Regions from separate parts of the Nonomuraea insulae genome, predicted to be linked through region 1. Evidence: riboswitches for the same ligand, from Rfam matches in the RefSeq annotation. Region 1 holds a riboswitch; each other region holds the start of a gene.

Evidence for each region. A riboswitch is a leader RNA that binds a small molecule or an ion and turns the genes downstream of it on or off. The one in region 1 is predicted to bind cyclic di-AMP.
Region 2: another riboswitch for cyclic di-AMP. It lies ahead of ACFPZ3_RS40790 (C40 family peptidase); the one in region 1 lies ahead of ACFPZ3_RS52275 (C40 family peptidase).
Region 3: another riboswitch for cyclic di-AMP. It lies ahead of ACFPZ3_RS17680 (coiled-coil domain-containing protein); the one in region 1 lies ahead of ACFPZ3_RS52275 (C40 family peptidase).

What each region holds. Positions count from the first base shown of each region.
Region 1 is NZ_JBHSPA010000080.1:35,914-41,809, reverse strand. It holds gene ACFPZ3_RS52285 (NYN domain-containing protein) at 1-1,070, shown strand, start outside; gene ACFPZ3_RS52280 (C40 family peptidase) at 1,156-2,130, shown strand; cyclic di-AMP (ydaO/yuaA leader) riboswitch at 3,048-3,213, shown strand; gene ACFPZ3_RS52275 (C40 family peptidase) at 3,287-3,814, shown strand; gene ACFPZ3_RS52270 (gluzincin family metallopeptidase) at 4,191-5,000, shown strand; gene ACFPZ3_RS52265 (M48 family metallopeptidase) at 5,038-5,896, shown strand, end outside.
Region 2 is NZ_JBHSPA010000052.1:184,308-190,203, forward strand. It holds gene ACFPZ3_RS40775 (DsbA family protein) at 1-479, opposite strand, end outside; gene ACFPZ3_RS40780 (branched-chain amino acid aminotransferase) at 620-1,717, opposite strand; gene ACFPZ3_RS40785 (3-isopropylmalate dehydrogenase) at 1,940-2,986, opposite strand; cyclic di-AMP (ydaO/yuaA leader) riboswitch at 3,086-3,227, shown strand; gene ACFPZ3_RS40790 (C40 family peptidase) at 3,231-3,824, shown strand; gene serA (phosphoglycerate dehydrogenase) at 4,325-5,896, opposite strand, start outside.
Region 3 is NZ_JBHSPA010000023.1:16,415-22,310, reverse strand. It holds gene ACFPZ3_RS17695 (M50 family metallopeptidase) at 1-25, shown strand, start outside; gene ACFPZ3_RS17690 (SDR family NAD(P)-dependent oxidoreductase) at 71-811, opposite strand; gene ACFPZ3_RS17685 (TetR/AcrR family transcriptional regulator) at 914-1,534, shown strand; gene ACFPZ3_RS17680 (coiled-coil domain-containing protein) at 1,542-2,522, opposite strand; cyclic di-AMP (ydaO/yuaA leader) riboswitch at 2,528-2,669, opposite strand; gene galT (galactose-1-phosphate uridylyltransferase) at 2,738-3,814, opposite strand; gene ACFPZ3_RS17670 (DeoR/GlpR family DNA-binding transcription regulator) at 3,811-4,590, opposite strand; gene ACFPZ3_RS17665 (50S ribosomal protein bL37) at 4,731-4,808, shown strand; gene ACFPZ3_RS17660 (nucleoside/nucleotide kinase family protein) at 4,836-5,465, opposite strand; gene ACFPZ3_RS17655 (DUF5946 family protein) at 5,532-5,896, shown strand, end outside.

The DNA of each region.
Region 1 (5,896 bases):
TCACGGCGCTGGCGGAGGGCAACGTGCCCCCGGCGGCCGACCCCGTGCTGGTGGCCGCGGCGGCATACCTCACCAGGCCCCCGGGCTGGGCGGAGATGATCGAGACCGCCCGCACCGACCTGGAGCAGGCGGCGGTGGCGGCCGAGGGCACCGAGCGCGAAGAGGTGGTGACCCGGCTGCGCGAGCAACTCGCCGCGCAGAAGAGCTCCGCCAAGGAGGAGGCCGACCGGCTGCGCGAGCAGATCAAGTCGGCCCGCGCGGAGAACTCCGACCTGCGCCGCAAGCTGCACGACGCCCGTGAGCGGGCCAAGGCCGCGGCGCGGCGCTCCGAGGAGATGGAGCACGTCGCCGAGGAGGCCAGGACGGCCGCCACGGTCGCGGGCAGCGCCGGCGAGTCCGAGCTGCGGCGGCTGCGCGAGCGGCTGGCCGACGTGGAGAAACAGCTCGAAGCCTCGCGCCGGGCCGCCCGCGAGGGCAGGAGCATCGAGGACGCCCGCGTCCGGGTGCTGCTCGACGCGCTGCAGGACGCCTCGGCCGGGCTGCGCCGCGAGCTGGCCCTGCCCACCACGATCAGCCGACCCGCCGACTCGGTCGCGGCGGTCACCGGCGAGCGACCCGGAGTGCGCGGGGTGCCCGCGCGGGCCCTGGCCGACGACGACCCGCAACTGCTCGACCAGCTCCTGGCGCTGCCCCAGGTGCACCTGATCATCGACGGCTACAACGTCACCAAGACCGGCTACGGCACCCACACGCTCGCCGACCAGCGCACGCGTCTCATGACCGGGCTCGGCGGGCTCGTGGCGCAGACCAGGGTCGAGGTGACCGTGGTGTTCGACGGCGCCGAGCTCAACGCCCCCGTGCAGGTGGTGGCGCCGCGCGGGGTGCGGGTGTTGTTCAGCGCGCCGGGGGAGATCGCCGACGACCTCATCCGCCAGCTCGTACGCGCTGAGCCACCCGGCCGGGCCATCGCCGTGGTGTCGTCGGACCGCGAGGTCGCCGAGTCGGTCAGGCGCATGGGAGCCAGACCCGTTCCGTCGGCTTTGCTGCTGCGCCGGTTGGGTCGCGCGTAGGTTACGAATTGCCGCGTTTGGGTCATGGCCCACCCGCCACTTCTGTACTATTTCGCCCCAGATGTAATCCCATGGAGGCGATACAGTGAGGTTTGGCCGGGTGCCGGTGGCCACGGGTCTCATGTTCGGGCTGGTGCTGATCCCGATGGGAGCGGCGGTCGCCGATCCCAAACCCACTCTCGGCCAAGCCAAGGCCAAGCTCGACAAGCTCAACGACAAGGCCGACAAGGTCGTCGACCGGTACAACACGGCGACAGAGCGCTACAAGAAGGCCAAGTCCACCTACACCACGCTGAACGACAGCTACAAGCGCAAGCTGGCGACCGTTGAGGACCTGCGCGCTCAGGTGATCGGCATGGCCGTCGACAGCTACAAGCTCGGCGAGGACGTGACCTCCTGGCCCGGCATCCTCGGCTCGCAGAACCCCCAGGGCATGCTGACGGGGCTGGCGGTGGCCGGCCAGGTGCAGCAGGAGCGGGCCCGGAAGCTGGCGGCCTTCAACCAGGCGAACCGGGGGCTGAAGGCCGACCGCGACAAGGCGCAGGACGCCCTGCGGGGCGCCGACAAGGAGCGGGACTCCGTCCAGAAGGAGCGCTCCGACATCCTCAAGCTGGTCGAGCAGCAGAAGAAACTGCTGAAGAAGCTCGGGGCCTACAACGCCGGCAACCCGAACAGCGTGGGCCTCAAATACACCGGCGCGGCCTCGGGGAACGCGGCCGCGGTGCTGCGGTTCGCCTACGCGCAGGTGGGCAAGCCGTACATATTCGGCGGGACGGGTCCTGGCGGCTTCGACTGCTCGGGGCTGACGCAGGCGGCCTGGGCGGCGGCTGGGGTCTCGCTGCCGCGTACGACGTGGTCGCAGTGGGCCTGGGGGGCCAGCCGCAAGGTGAGCATGGACGCCCTGCAGCCCGGGGACCTGATTTTCAGTAATGGGCTCGGACACGTCAGCATTTATGCGGGCAATGGGAATATCGTCCATGCGCCGCAGACCGGCGACGTCGTCAAGGTCGTAAAACTGTCCGCCTACGGGGGCGGTCTCGTCGGCGCGATCCGTCCGTGACTTTTCTCCCTTAGTTCGACTGCGGTGGGTGGCCTGTCCACCGACCGCTCCGGCTGACCGCCGTCCAGGACTGACCCGCGCACCTTTACGCGCTGCCATGGCCGGTAACCCGCCGCACTTCGCCTGACGGCCCTCCAGGAAACGCCCTGACCCGCGTTTGGCGCCATCCTTTACGCCGTGACTGGTCGGCCACCCGCCGCACTCCGCTGACGGCCCTCCAGGAAACGTCTTAGCCCCATCCTTTACGCGCTGCCACGGCCAACCACCCGCCGCACTCCGCCTGATGGCCCTCCAGGAAACGCCCTCTGACCATTCAGTGGCGAGCCGCCGTTACGCGAGCCCGAGTTGCCCGACTTCCGTGGTTCAAGCGTTCGCCGCCATGCCCGCCGTTTCGGTCTCTGCCGGCGGGGATTTCGGCTGCCGGACGGCTGTGTTGTTTGTCACCAAAGGTTTCGGTCATGCCGGTTGGTCGGGTGTAAGCGCTTTTGCGCAGGTCAAAGCCCTTCCGTGAAGCTCCGGAATCGACCATCTTCGTGACTACTACGTCACCTCGTAGGCCATCGCGATGTGATCGCGAGAGCGCTCCCCGGCGCGGGTGGTCGCGTTTCAGATGTGACGTTTGGGGCGCGAGTGATGATTGGGACCTGACAACAGCCGCTGTGTCCAAGTGTGAGCAGGGTCACATTTCAATAACGGAACCTGGTGCTCCAGCAGGGGTTCGGCATTTGACCGACACCACTATCTGATCTTTACAACCGGGTTCACCCTTTGCCGATCCTTGACCGTTCGGCGTAGCTTCTGGCGTCGTCGCGGTGAACAAGCCATGTCGCTGCGAACCGGCATCGGTCCCTCCCGATGCGAGACAGATAAATATCCGCCGGTCGCTCCCGATATCCCCATATCGCAGACAAATCGGGGCTTGCGACCTGCCGAATCCGTGCAGCCAGGAGGCACGGAGCCGGGGACCCAGCGATCCCATGTTTCCCCAGGGATCAGGGGTGAATCGGCGCGCCAATCGCGCCGTAGGGCGACTTCCAGGCCCGAATCCGTCAGCTAACCCGGTAGGCGTTCGTGGAAGACACAAGGAGAAATCCTGTCTAACTCCCTGCAGAACCCCCGCCTGTCCCGCCTTGCCCTGAGTGGCGTTGCACTCACGATGACCGTGACGGCCGGAGGTCTCGTCCTCCATGCCCCCACGGCTCAAGCGGCGACGACGAGCGCATCGGCCGGCACGACGACGGTGAAGGCGGCTACCACCGCCCTGACCTCGGCGAAGTCGGTCACGACGGCCCAGAGAAAGGCCGCCAAAGCCGCTCGGCAGAAATCGAAGGCCCGCACGGCCGTCGCCGTGGCCAAGGATCAGATCGGTGACCCGTATCGATACGGGGGCACAGGACCTGGTTCGTTTGACTGCTCCGGACTCGTCCAGTTCGCCTGGAAGAGGGCCGGGGTGAAACTCCCGCGCGTGGCGAGCAGCCAGTTCGCCCGTATCAGGCACAAGATCTCCTGGCGCAAACTGAAGCCAGGTGACCTGATGTTCTTCAGCGGGTTGGGCCACGTGGGCATGTACGTCGGCAAGGGCAAGATGATCCATTCGCCGCGGACAGGCGAACGGGTGCGCATAGACAAGCTGGGCGGATGGCGCAGGTCGTCGTTCGTCGGCGCGGTCCGTCCCGGCATGTGAACAAGCCCCGTCCGGATTCTCTGGAGACTTTCCTGAGTTCGGACGGGGCTTTCGCATGTGAGGCGCAGGCTCCGCCCGTGAGGCGCAGATTTCGCCCGTGGGGCGCAGGCTTCGCCCGTGGGGCGCAGATTTCGCCCGTGGGGCGCGGGCTTCGCCCGTCAGGTACAGACTTGCGCAGGTCGGGCGCAGATTTCGCCCGTGGGGCGCGGGCTTCGCCCGTGGGGCGCAGATTTCGCCCGTGGGGCGCAGATTTCGCCCGTGGGGCGCGGGCTTCGCCCGTCAGGTACAGACTTGCGCAGGTCGGGCGCAGGTTTCGCCCGTGGGGCGCAGGCTGGCGCATGTCGGGCACGGGATTGGCCGACTACCATCAGGCAGCGTGTCCGAGCAGGTGAGCCGACGCGCGGCGGTGACCGCCCTGCTGCTCCTCGCCTTCGCCCCCGCCAGCGCCCCCGGCATCCCCGCCCTCCCCCCGGAGTTGCGTGGCCTGTGGCCAGGAGGCCCCACGATCGTCTCTCACGGCCGGCGCTCCGTCGTCGTGGGCCACGGCGCGGGCTCACTCGGCGAACTGGCCGACAGGGCCGACAGGGCCGGGCTGCGCGTCTCGCAGGTGCTGGGCAGGCCCGTACGAGCCCTGATCGTCGTACCGGAGTCGGCAGGCGAGGCCGCCCGGCTGGCCCGCGCGGACCGGCTCGACGGTCTGGCGGCGCTGGCCGACGGCGGGCGCGTGATCGTCGTGCCCGAGACGTTCGCCACCCTCACCTCCACGGGGAAGGACGTCGTCCTCACCCACGAGCTCACCCATGTCGCGGCCGGTACCGACCACCTCCCCGTCTGGCTCTACGAGGGATTCGCCGACTATGTCGGCTACCGGGACGCAGGGCTGCCCCTGGCGAGCGCCGCCGCCGAACTCGCCGCCGAGATACAGGCCGGACGCTTGCCCAGCGCTTTGCCCGGCCCTGAGGCTTTCGTGGCGGACGGGCGGGACCCGGGCCGGCTGGCGCGTGCGTACCAGGAGGCGTGGCTCGCGTGTCGTTTCCTCGCTGACCGGTTCGGTGAGGGGACCCTGGTGAGGCTCTACCGTGAAGCCCAGGTGGCCGGCGTCGAAAAGGCACTCGCCTCCCTGGGACTCTCCGTCGCCACGCTGACGGAAAGGTGGCGCGCGTACGTACGGGATCGGCTCGTGTGAAGTGCGTACGGGATCAGCTCGTGTGAAGGGGAGGCGGATGAGCGAACAACTGGACGCGGACGACCCTCAAGAGGGCGGAACGGCCACCGCGGCGCGGTCCGGCCGGGGTGCGACGGAGCCCGATGGGGAGGCGCCCGTGGGGAGAAGCGGGCCGAGACGGCAGGCCGCCGTCGCGCTGGTGCTGCTCGGCCTGGCCATCCTGGCCGTGGCCGTCTTCAGCACCCCGTGGGACGTGCTGACGGGCGGCCCGCCGGATCCGGCCCGCGACTTCAGCGCCACGCAGATCGCCAGGGCGGAGGCGTTCGACGTGGCCACGAGCCTGCCGAGCTACCTCTCGCTGGCGCTCACGATCATCTTCGCCGGGCTCCTGGTCGCCACCCCGTTCGGGGCCAAGGTGCTGGGGGTGCTCAGGGGCCCGCGGTGGCTGCGGGTGATCCTCGGCGTCGTGGTGATCACCGCGATCGTCGAGCTGGTCAGGTGGCCTCTGGGTGTCTGGTTCGAGACGATCATGCGGGACTACGGCCTGTCCACCCAGGACTGGGCCGGCTGGGCGGGGGACCGGCTGAAGAACCTGGGCGTGGAGGCGTTCCTGCTCTGCGTGATGCTGCTGGCCCTCGTGGCGCTGGCCCGCAAGGTCAGGCGCTGGTGGATCCCCGCCTCGCTGGGCGCGTTCGCGCTGACGATCGTGGCCTCGTTCGTGTATCCCGTGGTCTTCGAGCCGATGTTCAACGACTTCACCTCGATGCCGCGGGGCTCGCTGCGCGCGAACCTGCTGGAGATGGCCGAGCGCGACGGGGTGCCGGTCGAGGACGTGCTGGTGGCCGACGCCTCACGGCGGACGACGGCGCTCAACGCGTATGTGTCCGGCTTCGGCGCCACCCGCCGCATCGTCGTCT
Region 2 (5,896 bases), on a different contig from region 1:
CACGAGTCCACCGACGCCCCCGCCTTCCTGGCGGCCTGGACCAGCTCCTCGACGGTGAAGCCTGAGGCCACGCCGTGCGGGGCGGGCTGCATGGCGTACACCGCGTCCCTGAAGGCCAGCCAGTTCGCCTCGGGGACGCAGCGGGCGGCCGCGGCGGCGCGGATGGAGTTGGAGTGCATGGGCTCGTCCTGGAAGATCGTCACGGTGTGGAAGACGACCTTGACCTTCCCCTCCCTGGCCAGCCGCTGGATCGTGGCGTCGGTCTTGGTGTGCATGTCCTTGCACACGGGACAGTCGAAGTCCTCGAACACGTCGAGCACGGGAGCCTCGCTCCCCAGGTCGGCCAGGATCATCGAGCCGTCCGCCTGCCGGGTCAGCGTCACCCCGTCGGACGACGCGCCAGGCTCCGCGTACGCCAGCACCCCGAGCACGGCGATCGCCACGCATGCCGCCACGACCGCCATCAACCGCTTCATCATCAGCCCACTCTCGCGTCATTGATCGCGCAGACCTTACCCGACGCGCAAAACCGGGCCGCATCAAGGGCCCGCGCCGGCTCGGCCCCGATGGGCGAGCCGGCGCTTAGGCGCTCAGGCGAACGAGACGTACGGGGCCGGCATCAGACGATCTTGTGGATCCAGTTGTGGGCGTCGGGGCGGGCGCCGTACTGGATGCCCACGAGCTCCTCGCGCACCCGCATCGTCACGGGGCCCGGCGTGCCGTCGGCGACGCTCCAGGAGCGGTCGGCGCCCTTGACCGTGCCGACCGGCGTCACCACGGCGGCCGTGCCGCACGCGAACACCTCCGTGAGCTCCCCCGACTCGCAGCCGGCCTGCCACTCGTCCACCGTGATGAGCCGCTCCTCGGTCTCCAGGCCCAGGTCACCGGCCAGTTCGAGGATGGACTCCCTGGTGATGCCGGGCAGCAGGGTGCCGGTGAGCGCCGGGGTGACGAGCTTGTCGCCGAAGACGAAGAACAGGTTCATCCCGCCCATCTCCTCGACGTAGCGGTGCTCGTGGGCGTCCAGCCACACCACCTGGTCGCAGCCGTGCTCCACGGCCTGCCGCTGCGCGACGAACGCCGCGGCGTAGTTGCCGCCGCACTTGGCGAAGCCGGTGCCGCCGGGGGCGGCGCGGGTGTACTCGGTGGACAACCAGACGGAGACGGGCTTGATGCCGCCGGTGAAGTAGGAGGCCGCCGGCGAGGCGATGACCATGTATCTGTACGACTTCGACGGGTAGTTGACGCCCAGCCCCGCCTGAGTGGCGATCATGAAGGGCCGCAGGTAGAGGCTGTGCCCCTCGGTGGTGGGCACCCAGTCCTTGTCGGTCTCGACGAGGATCTCGAGCGAGTCGACGAACGTCTCCTCGGGCAGTTCGGGCATGGCCATGCGCAGGGCCGAGCGGTTGAAGCGGGCGGCGTTCGCGTACGGGCGGAACGTCACGATCGAGCCGCTGGCCTGGCGATAGGCCTTCAGGCCCTCGAACAGCTCCTGCGCGTAGTGGAAGACCGAGGTGGCGGGGTCGAGCGAGAGCGGCCCGTACGGCGTGAGCCTGGCGTCGTGCCAGCCCTGGCCCTCGGTGTAGTCGATCGAGATCATGTGATCCGTGAAGGTCTGCCCGAAACCGGGGTTCGCCAGTACCTGCTCCCGCTCGGCCGCGGTGCGAGCGTGGTCGGATAGCTGCACGTCGAAGCTGAGCTTCTGAGCGATGGTCATGACGGCGGTCCTTCTCTCTGCGATCTACCGAAATCTACCGGAACCTGTCCAGTGCTCGCGGATTCGCGAACCTGTGGCAGCGCCCAGCGAGGGCAGTCCGTACTTCCTATTGTCTCGCCATATGGGATGGCAAGCGGTCAATGGGGGGATAAGTCCGCCTGGACGCGAAAAAGCGCCTGACAGTCCTCCTCGGACCGCCAGACGCTTCCGGGCTAGGCGGTCCTAGCCGGCTACTCGCGTGGTGATGTCGTCGCCGACCTGGCCGGTCGTGCGGGCGGAGAAACCGGCCAGGCGCTCCACGATGTCGTCGGCGACCGCCTGCTCGACCCTGGCCGACTCGGCGTGCAGGCCGAGGTGGTCGAGGAGCATGGCGACGGACAGGATGGTCGCGGTGGGGTCGGCCTTGCCCTGACCGGCGATGTCGGGGGCGCTGCCGTGCACCGGCTCGAACATGCTGGGCGCCGACCGCTCCGGGTTGATGTTGCCGCTGGCGGCCAGGCCGATGCCGCCGGCGATGGCGGCGCCGAGGTCGGTGATGATGTCGCCGAACAGGTTGTCGGTGACGACCACGTCGAAGCGCTCGGGCTGGCTGACGAAGTACATCGAGGCCGCGTCGATGTGGCAGTAGTCGGTGGTGACCTCGGGGTAGTCGGCGGCCACCTGGTCGACCGTGCGCTGCCACAGGTCGCCGGCGAAGGTGAGGACGTTCGTCTTGTGGACGAGGGTCAGCTTCTTGCGCGGGCGCGCCTTGGCCTTCTCGAACGCGTAGCGCACCACGCGCTCGACGCCGTAGGCGGTGTTGAGCGACTCCTGGGTGGCGATCTCGTGCGGCGTGCCGCGCCGCATGGCGCCGCCGGTGCCGGCGTAGAGGCCCTCGGTGCCCTCGCGGACGACGATCATGTCGATGTCCTCGGGCGAGGTGTCGGCCAGCGGGGTCTCGACCCCGGGGAACAGCTTGACGGGCCGCAGGTTCACGTAGTGGTCGAACGCGAACCGCAGCCGCAGCAGCAGGTCGCGCTCAAGGATGCCGGGCGGCACGCTGGGGTCGCCCACGGCGCCGAGCAGGATCGCGTCATAGCCGCGCAGCTCCTCCAGCACCGAGTCCGGCAGGGTCTCGCCGGTGCGGTGATAGCGTGCGGCGCCCAGATCGTAGTGTGTGGGCTCGATCTTCGTGCCTACTGCCTCCAGGACCTTGAGTCCTTCGGCGACGACCTCGGTGCCGATTCCATCCCCAGGGATGACGGCCAGGCGGATGTTACGCGACTCCATGGGCGGTACCTTACCGGCTCGTCTCGACTGACGAACACACCATCTCACCTCTCGGACGTCCGATTTTGTGGTGTTTGCGACCTTTTGACCGATTCGTTAGAGTCCATCGGGCCTAATCCACACAGCCGCTGTGTGGAGCCGGGGACCCACTTTTCCCTCTGGGGCGAATCGGCATCGCCGTAGGGCCGTCTTCCAGGCCCGAGCCCGTCAGCTAACCCGGCCGGCCGTATGGAAGGACAATGCTTTGTCGCGCATCGTTCTGTCTCGCATTGCCATAGCCCTGGCGGCCGGTGCCGCCGGGCTCATCCTGACCGGTCAGGCCGCGCAGGCCGCCACCGACGACGACACCACCACTCTCACCGGCGCCGAGATCAAGCGCCTCCAGGACAAGCAGACCCCCAAGCCCGCCTGGAAGGTCGCACTCCACTACGCCATGGACAAGCAGGGCACGCCGTACGTATGGGGCGGGGCCAGCAAGAGCGGCTACGACTGCTCGGGGCTCATGCTCAGGTCGTACGGGGCCGCGGGGATCGAACTGCCGCGAACCGCCAGCGAGCAGTACGGGGCGTTCTCCAGAAAGATCGCCTGGAACCACCTCAAGCCCGGCGACCTGGTGTTCTTCAGCGGCCTGGGCCACGTGGGGATGATCTCCAAGCCCGGTTACATGGTGAACGCGCCGCACACGGGCGACGTCGTGAAGGAGGAGAAGCTATCGAGCTGGCGGCGGCAGTCGTTCGTCGGCGCCGTCCGGCCGGACCCGAAGGGCGTACGCCAGTGGTCCAAGCACCTCAAGGAGGTCCGGGAGCCCGCGCCGACGACGCTCACGGCCACCCTCTGAGAGCACCGGGAGCGGCCCCGTCTCACGGCGGGGCCGCTCGTCCGGCGTCCGGAGTCCCTACCGGCCGGAGTCCCTACCGGCCGGAGTTCTGCGGGGCGCCGCCGTTGTCGCGGCGGTCCAGCGCTATCTGAACGGCCTCGGCGGCCTCGTCCTGGTGGTCTTCGGCACGGTTCATCTCGTACATGTGACTCATCTCATTTCGCGGGCACGTTCCAAGGAGGGAAGCCGGATCCCGGTCGCGAATCCGACCGGGCCTGATCTCGTGGTCCGGGTCACGGACCGGACGAAAGGGGGCTTACTGGCCGACACGTCGCCGCTCTCCGCGGCGGGTCGTCGACCTGCCCTAACAGGCCCCGCCGCGGCAGGTAATAAGTACGAGAACCTGGCGCATTACCGGTTACAGTACCTGAGAGAGCTGCTTGGATGTCCTACTATCTCGCATCCTGAGACGCAAAAGGGCCGCCACCCGGAACGGGTGACGGCCCTTCGCACGCGGCAGGTCAGTCCTCCAGGTCCACAGAACGGCCGCTCTCGGCGCCGATCTCGCCGCCGATCTGCTCGACCACGTCGGCGGGGATCGCCGAGTCGACGGTCAGCGCGATGAGCGCCTTGCCGCCCTTGGCGTCGCGGGCCACCTGCATCGAGGCGATGTTGATGCCGTGCTCGCCCAGCAGCCTGCCCACCACGCCGACGATGCCGGGGCGGTCGGCGTAGGTGAAGAAGCACAGGTGGGCCGTCGGCTCGATCTCCATCTCGTAGCCGTTGACCTCGACGATCTTGGTGATCTGGCGGGGCCCGGACAGCGTGCCGGAGACCGAGACCGTACGGCCGTCGGCCAGCACGCCGCGCACGGTCACCACGTTGCGCCAGTCGGGGCTCTCGGAGCTGGTCACCAGCTCGACCGTGATGCCGCGGTCCTTGGCCAGCAGCGGGGCGTTGACGTAGGTGACCTGCTCCTCGACCACGTCGGCGAACACGCCCTTGAGCGCGGCCAGCTCGATCACCCGCACGTCCTGGGCGGCGATCTCGCCGCGCACCTCGATGTCGAGCTTGGTGGCCACCTCGCCGGACAGCGCCGTGAAGACCCGGCCGAGCTTCTCAGCCAGCGGCAGGCCCGGCTTGACGTCCTCGGCGACGACGCCGCCCTGAACGTTGACCGCGTCGGGGACGAACTCGCCCGCCAGAGCCAGTTTCACGCTCCGCGCGACCTGGGTGCCGGCCTTCTCCTGGGCCTCGTGGGTGGAGGCGCCGAGGTGCGGCGTGGCGACGACCTGGTCGAGCTCGAACAGCGGGCTGTCGGTGCAGGGCTCCTTGGAGAAGACGTCCAGACCGGCTCCCGCGACCCTGCCCTCCTTGATGGCCGAGTAGAGCGCGCCCTCGTCCACGATGCCGCCGCGGGCGACGTTGACGATCCGGACGTTCGGCTTGACCTGGTGCAGCTCGCGATCACCGATGAGGCCGAGCGTCTCCTTGGACTTCGGCAGGTGCACGGTGATGAAGTCGGCCTGCTTGAGCACCTCTTCGAGGCTGAGCAGCTTGACGCCCATCTGCGCCGCACGGGCCGGCGGCAGGTAGGGGTCGTAGGCGATCAGCTCGACGCCGAACGGCGCCAGCCGCTGGGCCACGAGCTGGCCGATCTTGCCCAGTCCGAGGATGCCGACGACCTTCTCGTCCAGCTCGACACCGGTGTACTTGGACCGCTTCCACTCCCCGTTCTTCAACGCGGAGTGGGCCTGGGCCGTGTTACGGGCGCTGGCCAGGATGAGGGCGATCGTCTGCTCGGCGGCGCTGGTGATGTTGGAGGTCGGCGCGTTGACGACCATGACGCCGGCCTTGGTGGCGGCCTCGACGTCGACGTTGTCGAGACCGACGCCGGCGCGGGCGACCACGCGCAGCTTGGGCGCCGCGGCGATGGCCTCGGCGTCGATCTGCGTGGCCGAGCGGACGATCACGGCGTCCACGTCGGCGAGGGCGGGCAGCAGTTGGGAACGGTCGGCGCCGTCGGTGTGGCGGACCTCGAAATCAGCGCCGAGTACGGCGAGGCCAGCCTCGGACAGCTCCTCTGCGACCAG
Region 3 (5,896 bases), on a different contig from region 1:
GAATCCGCTCAGACTGACGAACTGACGGCGCCCGCCGGCGGATCGCCCCGTTCCCGGCCCCTTGGCGGCGTCAGGCGGCGAAGCCTCCGTCGACGTTGATGGCCGAACCGGTGACGTAACGGCCGCCTTCGCCGGCGAGGTAGGCGACGGCGGCGGCGATGTCCTCGACGGTGCCGTAGCGGCCCAGCGCGGTCACGCCGCTGAACATCGGAGCCTGCGGGCCGTCGGCCGGGTTCGCGTGCGTGTCGATCGGGCCGGGGTGGATGACGGTGGCGGTGATGCCGCGCGGGCCGAGATCGCGGGCCAGGCCTTTGGTGAGGCCGGCCAGCGCGGACTTGCTCATCGCGAACAATGTCATCCCCGGCCCGGGAACGTGCTCGGCGACGCAGGTGCCGACGTTGATGAGGCGGCCCCCACGGTCCATGTGCCGCGCCGCCGCCTGGCAGGCCAGAAACGCCGCCCGCACGTTGACCGCCAGCACGTGGTCCACCTCTTGCGGCGTCACCTGGGCCAGATCCCCGACGGCGAAGGCGGCCGCATTGTTGACCAGGATGTCGATCCTGCCCAGCTCCGCCACGGTCTGCTCGACCGCCGCGGTGGCCGCGTGCGCGTCGGCGAAGTCCGCCTTGATCACGAGTGCCCGGGCGCCGCCGGCTTCGATCCGCCGGCCCACCGCCCGCGCCTCCTCGGCGGCGTTGACGTAGGTGATGGCCACCTCCGCCCCGTCCTGGGCCAGTCGCAGGGCGATCGCCGCCCCGATGCCCCGGCTGCCACCCGTCACCAACGCCACCTTGCCGGCCAGTTCGCTCACGTCCGCCTCATTTCTTTGTCGATCGGCAAAGAAATAAATAGCAGGATGCGTCCGAGCCGGTCAAGGGATATCTTGGTCAATCGACAAAGAAAGGTGGCGGACATGGCGGAACGGGGCAGGCCACGCGGCTTCGACCGGGACCTGGCACTACGCCAGGCAATGATCACGTTCTGGGAGCGCGGCTACGAGGGCACCTCGATGGCCGACCTCACCACCGCCATGGGCATCGCCTCGGCCAGCATCTATGCCGGCTTCGGCGCGAAGGAGCAGCTGTTCAGGGAGGCCGTCGAGCTGTACGGGGCGACGGAGGGCGCCAGGCCGCTGCACCTTCTGGAGACGGCCGGTACCGCGCGGGAGGGCGTCGCCCAGGCACTGCGCGCCAACGCCGACAGGTTCGCGGACCCCGCCACGCCGCCAGGCTGCATGGTGGTGCTGTCAGCGTTGACGGGCACGACCCAGAACGCCGGGTTGCGTGGCTTCCTCGCCGAACGCCGCGCACTCGTGCCGCACTCCTTCCGGCGACGACTGGAGCAGGGCATCAAGGATGGCGACGTGACCGCCGGCACGGATGTCGACGCCGTCGCCGACTTCTACGCCGCCGTCCTGCAAGGCATGGCCATCCATTCCCGCGATGGAGCCACCCGGGCGCGACTGGAGACGGTCATCGCCTGTGCCCTGGCGGCGTGGGACACCCTGACGTCCCCCGAAGCCGCCCCATGCTGATGGCGATTCAGTTCATCGAGATGTGCACGTGGTCGTAGTGGTTCTGGGTGATGCTGCCCCGGTCGGACATCGTGCGCCAGCCCGAGCCCAGGTTGATGCGCTGCTTCCAGATCACGTACTTGACGCCCAGCTTGTCCTTGTTCTTCAGCGCCCAGTCGGCGATCCGGTCGCCGAGGGCGTTGTGGTCGGAGCTGGGCGTCGTGCCGCCCGTGCTCATCATGAAGTCGCAGGCCCGCCCAAGAGGGTGCTCGCCGTCGGAGCCCGAGCGGAAGCAGCCCACGTCGTACGGCAGCGCGAAGTTCTTGCCCACCTCGGCCTTCATCAGCCGCGTACGTGAGGTGATGTTGTCCGAGCCCGACGGCAGTTGCGGCGCCCAGGAGCCGTCGGAGTTGCGGCCCGTCGCGTACGGCACCAGGTCCTCGAGCTTGTCCTGGATGTCCTTGATGACGTCCTCGGCGTCGTCGCGCTGCTCGTCCACCTCGGCCGCGTCCGACTTGACCTGGGCCGCCAGCGCGGTGGCCTCCTCGCTGGCCTTCTTCTTGTCGTCGCGGGCCCTGATCACGCCGTTCACGATGGCCTGCTGCTCGGCGGTGATCTGTTCGAGCAGGGCCGCGCTGCTGCCGTTCTGGGGGAGCATGAAGCCGCCGTTGTCCGGGAGCATGAAGGAGGGCAGCGAGGGGTCGGCGTTCTGGTAGCGCAGGCGGGCGATCTCGGCGACGCGCTGCTCGGCCGCGGTCAGCGCCTGCTCGGCGGCGGCCAGTTTGCCCTTGGCCGTCTCGACCCCCTGCTGCGCCTTGGCCAGGTCGACGCGCTTGAGGTTGTACTTCTCGATGAGCTTGTCGACCTTGGTGTTGAGCTGCTTGAGCTGGGCCCGGAGCTCCGACTCCGTCGGCTTGGGGGCGGCCGAGGCCGCGGTCGCCGGGAGGACGGCGAGGGCGCCGGCGGTGATGAGAGCGATGGCAAGAGCCGCGGGGGACGAAGCCGCCACGTAGGTGTTCCTCTCCCTCTGCCGGCCGGGTTAGCTGACGGGTTCGGGCATGGGAGGTGCTCCCTACCGCCGAAGCGGATTCACCCCAGGTGCGGTTTGGGTCCCCGGCTCCCGGGCGCCGCGCCCGGGATTAGGCGTGCAACGGCCGTTACGGCCGGTGCATAACGGGATATTAGTGGTAGATCACGAGTCATGCGACCTTAATTAGAAATCCATTAGTGATCTACCTGTGATCGAAGCATGCGTGCGGCCTCCTCAGGCGACACGTCGTTGACGAAGGCGCCCATCGCCGACTCCGAGCCCGCCAGGAACTTGAGCTTGTTGGCCGCCCGCCTGATGCTGAACAACTCCAGGTGCAGGTAGCCCAGCTCACGATCCTGCCGCACCGGCGCCTGGTGCCAGGCCGAGATGTACGGCATCACGACCCCGAACAGCCCGTCGAACGCCCGCAGCACCGACGTGTACAGAGGCGCGAACGCCGCCCGCTCCTCCTCGGTGAGCGCGGCCAGGTCGGGCGCCTGCCGGTGCGGATAGAGGTGCACCTCGAACGGCCAGCGCGCGGCGGCGGGCACGAAGGCCGTCCACAACTCGTTGGCGGCCACCACCCGCGTCCCCGCCTCCCGCTCGGCGGCCAGCACGTCGGCGAACAGGTTGCCCTTCGTATAGCGCCGGGCGGCGCCGAGTTGCAGCTTGGTCCTGGGCGTGACGTACGGGTAGGCGTAGATCTGGCCGTGCGGGTGGGCGAGCGTGATGCCGATCTCCTCGCCCCGGTTCTCGAAGCAGAACACCTGCTCCACGCCCTCGATCGCGGACATCTCGGCCGTGCGGTCGGCCCAGGCCTCCATGACCAGCTCCACCTGGGCGTTGGAGAGCTTGGAGAAGGAGGAGGAGTGATCAGAGGTGAAGCACACCACCTCACACCTCCCCACGCCCGGACGGACCTCACTCAGCCCACCCACAGCCTCATAAGTCCCAAAATTTCCGGAAAAAGAGGGGAAGCGGTTCTCGAACACGGCCACGTCGTAGTCGTACGCCGGGATCTCTGTCGACCGCTCCTCCGACGACGGGCACAACGGGCACTCGGCCGCGCCGCCGGTCGGCAGGAACGTCCGCGTCTGCCGATGCCCGGCGATCGCGATCCACTCCTCCGTCAGCGGGTCGTAGCGCAACTCGGAGGCCACGGGCCGGCCTTCGAGAGGCCGCCGGTCGATCACGCTCCTGTCGGCGTCGTCGCGCCGGTCGAAGTAGATCAGCTCTCGGCCGTCGGCCAGATGGGTGATGGTGCGCTTCAAGGCGAGCCCTCCGCGATGATCAGTTCTACGGCCCGTTCGGCCAGCTCCGTGCGTGCTTCCTCGGGCAGCCCCGCGTCGCTGATGACCACGTGGGCCTCGCTCAGCTCCGCGATCGTGCTGATGCCGACGGTGTTCCACTTGGTGTGGTCGGCGGGGACGACCAGCCGGTGCGCGGCCGCCACGAGCTCCCTGTCGGTCTCGGACTCCAGCAGGTTGGGCGTGGTGAACCCGGCCCGCACGCTCATCCCGTGCACGCCGAGGAAGAGCGTGTCCACGTGCAGGCGGCGGATCGCGGCCACGGCGACCGGGCCCACCAGGGCGTCGGACGGAGTGCGTACGCCGCCGGTCAGCACGACCGTGCGGTCGGTGCGCGGGTTGCGGTGGAAGACCTCGGCGACCGGGATCGAGTTGGTGATCACGGTCAGCTCGGGCACGCCGATCAGGTGGTGGGCCAGCGCCCACGTGGTGGTCCCCGCCGACAGCGCCACGGCCGTTCCCGGCCGTACGAGTGTGGCCGCGTGCCGCGCGATGGCCGCCTTCTCCTGCTGCTGGCGGGCGGACTTGGCGGTGAAGCCCGGCTCCTCGGTCGAGCCGGGGCCGAGCGCGGTCGCGCCGCCGTGCACCTTCTCCAGCAGCCCGCGTTCGGCCAGCACCTCAAGGTCGCGGCGGATGGTCATGTCGGAGACGCCGAGCTCGCGTACGAGGTCGGCCACCCGGACGCCGCCGTTGCTGCGCACGCGTTCGAGGATCGTCTGTTGCCGCTGCTGTGCGAGCACGTCCGTTCCTTCCAACAGATTCCACCAAATTATGACACGGAATTGTTGGGGAATGTTAGTTCGCGGGGTTCGCTTGCGCTGGTCAGCGTGGGCGAGAGAAGTTGGGGGCTCATGCCGTACCGATCATCGGAGGCGAGCTTATGGCCAGGCGCGCGCGCAAGGGCAAGGCACGCAAGAAGAAGAAGGCGAACCACGGCAAGCGTCCCACGGCGCGATGACGAGCGGGTGACCGCCCGCCGTGGCGGTCACCCCGGCCGCAACACCGCGGGCCGATCCGGGTGGTCGGCCCGAATCACGACGTCGGCCGTCTCCTGGGGCCGCGCCTCACGCTCATACCGCTCGTACGCGGGCAACCGCCACCGCTCCTCCTCCGGGGTGCCCCGCTCCAGCGCCCCGGGTGACAACCACACGTGCGCGCTCACCTCGAACGCCAGCCCCCGCCCCAGCAGCAACGTCCCGTCCACCAGGACCACCCCGCCCGGCGGCAGCTCCACGTACGGCATCCGGTACGCCCGATCGATCCCGCTGTCCCACAACGCCGGCAACACCCGCCCGGACCCGCCCGGGTCCAGCGGCTCCAGCACCTCCCTGCGCAGCGCCTTGGCATCGAGCCAGTCGTCGTAGAAGGCGTCGGGATCCGTCCTGCCGTACTCCAGACGCAACGAGGCGGGCCGCAGGAAGTCGCCCGCCGACACCCGTGACACCGGCCGCCCGCGCAGGCGCAGGGGCGCCACGAGGTCGTCCGCCAGCGCCCAGGGCCGGGCGGCGGGCGCGCCGTCGACGGCCACCCGCACCCAGGCGTCCGCGGGCCGGGCGCAGATCAGCTCGGCCAGCTCCTCGACGAGGGCCTCACGGGAGATCGGTCGCGCACGCATCGATCACAGCTTACGAGCGCGGAAATGCCTTCGACGCCCGCCCGGCCCCTGGCTTGGGTGCCCGGCATGCACCCCTGTGACTGCGGCGCGGCGGCGGGCCCCCTCGGCCTGTGCGCCGACTACTACAACGCGATCCTGGCCGAGGAGCAGCGGGACCCGGAGATGTACCGCTGGCACGCGGTCGTGGTCTGCGTGTACCTCCTGCAACACCCTTCCAGGGGCCTCCAGAAGTTCCTCGACAGCCAGTACCGCATGTTGCAGTTCTTCGTGGAGCAGGACCTGGACGCCCTGATCCGCCTGCAGGCGCATCAGGTGGCGCGCAACAGCCACCGGTCCCGCTCGGGCTACGACCTGCGGCCGCTGGAGCCTTACGCGCCGCTGCCCGCGGGCGGACCTCCCGAGCGCTTCCGCGCCTCGTTCTGCGGCCTGCC